DNA from 2 places in the Desulfitobacterium sp. LBE genome. Region 1 is predicted to be linked to the other one. Evidence: predicted binding sites of a transcription regulator. Region 1 holds the regulator's gene; the other holds the start of a gene.
What was found. The regulator LexA, encoded in region 1, represses DNA repair genes until DNA is damaged. The targets are predictions, from matches to a motif close to CNAACANNTGTTNG.
Positions count from the first base shown of each region.

Region 2: recA (recombinase RecA) is a predicted target of LexA. The motif match lies at 1,484-1,497, and genes of this name have one in related genera.

Region 1 covers NZ_VLKD01000001.1:658,738-661,888, forward strand. The annotation lists gene DESLBE_RS03110 (D-alanine--D-alanine ligase) at 1-41, shown strand, start outside; gene DESLBE_RS03115 (CPBP family intramembrane glutamic endopeptidase) at 134-934, opposite strand; gene lexA (transcriptional repressor LexA) at 1,120-1,734, opposite strand; gene DESLBE_RS03125 (LysM peptidoglycan-binding domain-containing protein) at 1,904-2,266, shown strand; gene DESLBE_RS03130 (M23 family metallopeptidase) at 2,326-3,144, shown strand.
Region 2 covers NZ_VLKD01000001.1:253,233-256,383, forward strand. The annotation lists gene DESLBE_RS01165 (hypothetical protein) at 1-481, shown strand, start outside; gene DESLBE_RS01170 (hypothetical protein) at 559-1,377, shown strand; gene recA (recombinase RecA) at 1,545-2,585, shown strand; gene DESLBE_RS01180 (RecX family transcriptional regulator) at 2,587-3,081, shown strand.

The sequences.
Region 1 (3,151 bases):
AACGCTTCAGAGACAGCCGTTCCCGGAAAATATCCCGTTAGTATATCGGTATACAGCCCTGAAAGCCGTTTAGTCAGCGGAGTTCAGGGCTTTTTTTGTTTAGACTTTTATACTTTATCAATGAAGAAAATGCTTATACTATTCGCCTGCTCTTTTGGTCGTATATCACAACAGTTACCATTGAAACAAGAACAATCACAGCATTTGCGGCAATTGTTCCCGCCCAAGTCATCGTCATGGTGCCAAAGAGGGGAGATGCCGCATTGAACATGGTGTGGAATAATACGCACATAAACACACGGCCTTTTCCGGATATTTTGTAGATTGCCCCGTTGAAAAACCGAAAGGCCATGAGTTGAACTGCAAACATCCAAAAGTTAATGAGGCCCTCACCGTGATTCGTCCCCGGAATGAAGAAGAGAGGGATATGCCATAAAATCCAAATGATGCCAACCAAAAGAGAAGATAGAACAAAGCCATATTTTTTGTCAAGCTCAGGCTGCAATACGTACATCCAGCCAGCTTCCTCCAAGCCGCCGATAATAAGATTACCAGGCAGGGAAAGGAAGAACATATAAAATGGCAGCACCATTGCCGTGCCGCCTGAAACTGCAAGATGTGTCAAAAAATAGAGTGCAAGCCCGGCAACAACGAACAAATAGAGAGAGATGTTATTTTTGGCGTAAAAAACAGTTTTCAACCATTCCTTAAAATCTGCTATTTTGTTATTTTTCTTGAGAACGATATATGAAGCAATAGCGGGCGACAAAATATAGATTGCAAAAGGAATATTCATCCCAAATTGCTGTAACGAGTGAACCCAATTGTGAACCGAATATCCGAATTGCCCAAGTGCAATCAAAGCGCCTGATACAAGATAGGCTATGCAAAATGTCAGCGTCGTAAATTGTATGATGATTTTTTTGTCTATCATGATTTCTTAACCTCACAGTTCCCTTGCTGCCATTGCAAAGTTCGCTCCGCACAAATATAAATTTAATAAATCCATTCTACCATAAAAATCCTGCCTGTCATTGTACTTTCATAATAAAAAAGCAGACATCCACCCACATCAGTGTGGAATGGAGGTCTGCTTTTGCTGTCCCTGTAGTTTATAAATCAGTGTAAAATACGAAATACCCCAATAACTTTGCCCAAGATAGTGACATCCTGAGAGTAGATAGGCTCCATATAAGGGTTTTCAGGTTGCAGGCGAATCAGTGTTTTTTCCTTGTAGAACCGTTTTACCGTAGCTTCTTCATCAATCATGGCCACGACGATCTCGCCATTACGGGCTACTTTTTGCTGGCGTACTAAAATAAGATCCCCATCCATAATTCCCGCATCAATCATACTTTCGCCTTTGACTCTCAGCATGAACACTGTATCTGAGTTAACCACATCAACAGGAAGCGGGAACGTATCTTCGATATTCTCCTGGGCTAAAATAGGCTGCCCGGCGGTTACTTTGCCAATGATGGGGACAAAAACAGTCTTTTTCTCATTAGCATCACTGGAACTGTCTAATATCTCAATGGCTCGAGGTTTGGTGGGATCGCGACGTATGTACCCCTTTTCCTCAATGGTCTGCAAATGCCCGTGAACAGTGGAACTGGACATCAAGCCAACGGCGTCGCCTATTTCGCGGACAGAGGGGGGATAACCCTTTTCTCGAATAACCCGTTTAATATACTCCAAGATATCGGTCTGTCTCTGTGATAAATCTGGATACACCCAATTTCCCCCTTTCATATGTTCTAAACCTATTTTAGCATTAAATATTCTTCTGTGCAAACAAATGTTCGAAAAAGTATTGACGAATCTTCCTGGTCTCCTTTATACTGTTTTCAGGAACTTATGTTCGCATTTATTTGGTTTAACGGGAACATAGAGGGGGATTAATATGAGTGCTTGTTCTTCTTCCGTCCGGAACTACAGAGGCCATTATAGAAGCTATCGGAATTATCGAATGAAACAACTGCAAAGGCAGCTGTGTTCTTATATGCTGCTTTTCCTCATGGTCTTTGGCAGTATGGGCTGGTTCTTCTGGGACTGGAGCCAGGCAAACAGCAGGGTAGAGGACCTTGCTTTCCAGCCGCAAATCGTTCAATCCGGGGACACTCTTTGGTCCTTGGCTGAGAACTCCGACCTGCAAATCGATACCCGTACGCTTGTTCTTAAAATTATGGAATACAATCAGCTCACAGATACTACCATACAAACCGGTCAAGTGATTTATACTCCAATCTTAAAGAATCAGCCTTAGTTATACTTCTAATCCGACCTTTCCCCCCATATTATGCATTGTAGAGAGGGGAGAGATGAATGAGGATGCGCAAAGGCCTTAAACCGAGACAAAAGCACTGGACTTTGTTCCTGAAGCTGCTTGTGGTCATTCTGATCAGCGCAGTTGCCTGGAAGGGCATCCATAAGCCGCCCAAGATCTCTGCTGATATCTATCCTTATCTCACGAATTTGTCTGCTGAACTTGTGCTGCAATGTCAGAAAGAAGGGGAGGGGATTTCCTCTGCAGCTTGGGCGGATTTATTAGCTATACGAAGCACCGTTGAAATAGATGAAGAGCATTACCTCATCCAACAGCTCCAACAGGGCATAGGGCTTCAAGACATTGTTTGGAAAAACACGGAAATCCAAATCAGTGAAGATGTTGTTCAACAAATCCTTGAGAGGCGGCAGATTCTTTTAACTTATCCCTTTTATGAGCCGGGCCGTTTTGCTTTTCCGGTGATGGGTCAGGTCTGGTACATGGATACCTTTGGGGCAGACCGGGAGGGTGGAGCACGCAGACATGAGGGAACGGACATTTTTGGCGCAGAAGGCATTCCCATTATCAGTGTTGGCAACGGCAAAGTTGAGAAGCTGGGTTGGAATCGCCTTGGCGGAGAACGGGTAGGGGTTAGGGGAGAAGATGGCAACTATTATTACTATGCTCATCTAAAGGCTATAAACCCTCAACTCCGGGAAGGCCAAGAGGTTAGGAAAGGGGATTTTTTGGGGACATTGGGACATACGGGGGATGCTCTGACAACTCCGGATCATCTGCACTTTGGTATTGAACTTCCTAATGGCGAGTGGGTGAATCCTTATCCGTTCCTATATATCTGGCAGCAAAGTCAGAGTTAGAAGCAGA
Region 2 (3,151 bases), 410 kb from region 1:
TTTCATTGGCAAATGCTATACTAATGCTGATAGAGTTAGTGGATTTGGTCACAAATGGGCGGAATGGTTTCAAAACGGCTGGTTTGAAGAGCTTGGAAATCTGGGCGGGGCCCCGGATATTGAAAATGGTTATCTGGGCTTGATGCGCTGCGACAGCAGCAATTTTGAAAACACTTTCGAATACTGGATTGGCTTGTTTTTTTCCTCAGATACATCTGTCCCCAGCGGCTATGATTACATAGATTTGGACGATGGTCCCATCGGTGTATGCTGGATTAAAGGCAAAGAGGACGAGGGCGGCATCTATGGCATGCATGATCAATGCGCTGCTAGATTCCGGGAAAGTGGTATGGGTAATTTTAAAAACGATAATGAAAACAGGGTTTATTTTTTCGAAAGATATAACTGTCCGCGATTTACCGAGAAGGATGAACAAGGCAATGTTATTTTGGACTACTGTGTCTGCTTGGCAGAGCAATAGATAGACCGCAGAGCTGCCCGATTGTGAAACCATTGCCTGTAATCTTTACTTTGATGGCTGCAAGGGAGAGATTGTTTGTGAGAATAAAGTGGCTTCCTATAATTATACTGTTGTGCTTGTTTCCGCTGATGGGCTGTTCCAGCGAACCCCGGCAGGAACCTGAAAGATGGACCTTGGTAGAAGAGAAAGTCATGACGTTCTCAGACGGAGAGAGCGTCAACTTATGGAGAAGAGTCCCCTTTGGGCATGCCGCTTACAAACTTTCGGATGAAACGACACTATTGCTCGTTCAGGACCCAGCCGGCCCGGCTAATGTTTATGTAGGTGGAGTGAAGAGTTTGGATGATTTGAGCGAACCTGCCCAGAGAGCTGTTGCTGCATTTTATGAGGAGCAGGGCTTGCTCTACAACGTCCCATCTGAACTGGAAAAGGCCTATGCAGATTATCTGGCCTGCCAAGACAAGGGAACGTTATTCCATGAGCATTACATCAGTCAGGATATTGTTCCCACCGCTTCTAACGAGAGTATAATGTGTTTTCTCACATCGGTTATCCTTCCTGTTAATGGACAAATAGCTCAGAAAGTTCGTTTAGGTGCGGTGTTCAACCGGGAAACAGGAGAGGTGTTGAATAACTGGGAATTGTTCTCTTTGCCGGAGGAGGAAGCTCGCCTGCGGCTTTTAGACGCATTTAATATTGGGGATTCCGCTTTGCAGAAGGAAATGCAGGCGGCACTGAAGCCGGAGTACATTATTTTGTTCCCCGACAATTTGGATGTTACATTTCCAAGAGGAACTCTGCCAAGCCAAGCATACAGCTATAGTATTGGGTTAGGCTACGATGAACTCCAAGGAGTGATCCAGAGTTGGGCAATTCCTAATTCGGATGGAATATGAGCTGATGAGTATCATTCTTCCGGAATCTATTTTGACCAACCCCCTTTGTTATTTTCTTCTAAAATAAAGGATTGACAGGCTTCACGTGCAAAAGTATAATGGAAATCGAACAAATGTTTGTTTTTTGTGATGAAAAATTTAAAAGTATTCGCTGAGGAGGAAACGAGATGGCCGGTAACGATAAATTAAAAGCCCTGGATATGGCTTTAAGTCAGATTGAAAAGCAATTTGGAAAAGGGTCGATTATGAGATTAGGGGAGGCTTCTGCCAAAATGGCGGTGGAAGTGATTCCGACGGGCTGTCTGGCCATTGATATAGCTCTTGGGGTGGGTGGAGTGCCCCGGGGGCGTGTTATAGAAATCTATGGACCTGAGTCTTCCGGTAAGACCACCGTTGCTTTGCATATTGCGGCAGAAGCCCAGAAGCTGGGCGGCGTTGCTGCTTTTATCGATGCGGAGCATGCTCTCGACCCGGTTTATGCCAAGGCTTTAGGGGTCAATATCGATAATCTTCTGGTATCCCAGCCGGATACAGGGGAGCAGGCCCTGGAGATTTGCGAAGCCTTAGTGCGCAGCGGAGCTATCGACGTCATTATCATTGACTCTGTGGCAGCTCTTGTTCCCCGGGCAGAGATTGAAGGAGAAATGGGAGATTCCCATGTGGGTTTACATGCCCGCTTAATGTCTCAAGCCTTGAGAAAATTGACCGGTGCCATCAGTAAGAGCAATACCTGCGTTATCTTTATCAACCAAATTCGGGAAAAAGTAGGAATTATGTTTGGTAATCCAGAGACCACAACCGGCGGACGGGCTTTGAAGTTCTATGCCTCCGTCCGTTTGGAAGTACGCCGTGCGGATACCCTGAAGCAAGGTCAGGATATGATTGGCAACCGTACCAAAGTCAAGGTTGTTAAGAATAAGGTGGCTCCGCCCTTTAAACAAGCCGAATTTGACATTATGTACGGAGAAGGTATTTCCCGTGAAGGCAGCATGGTGGATGTGGGTGCGGAGTTGGATATCATTAATAAGTCCGGGGCTTGGTACTCTTATAAAGGTGAGCGCTTAGGTCAGGGAAGAGAGAATGTCAAGGAGTTTCTGAAGAAGAATCCTGAGATTGCCGCCGAAATCGAACAAGGGATCCGGGCCAGCATTGCTAACGTAAGCGCTCCGGTTGCAGATGATGTCCAAGAGGAGCCGGAAGACATCTAAGATGAAGGGTGCGTTGGATGTCGCCTTAACCTATTTATCGAGAAGAATGCTGACACGCTGCGAACTCAGCCAACGGCTGGCGAGGAAGGGCTTTCCAAGTCATGAGATCGAAGCTGCCATAGAGCGGCTTTTAGAATGGGGCTATCTCAGCGATCAGGAATATGCCCGTGCTTATTGTCTCAGCAAGCAAACGAATTACTCCCAGAAGAGGATTAACTATGATTTGAAGGGCCGGGGGATCGAAGAGGGTATCATAGAGCAGGCTTTGCGGGAAACCTATTTACCGGGCCAGGAAGCGGAGCTTTGCCGAAAACATGCGCAAAAGCTTTGGGTTGAGGAATCCCGGCGCTGGGAGAATACTTACCGGCATAAAAAGAGTTATGAGAAAATCCCCCGGGAACTTATGCTAAGACAGAAAGTCGGGCAAAAGCTTATGCAAAAAGGCTACCCTCAGGAAATGGTTTTTGAGATCCTTGAAGGGATAGCGAAGGAGTAACAGGAAGGCGAGTCCTTCCTGTTTTCCTTATAGTTTCTTAGAATACTTGTATTATACATCTATATTGCAG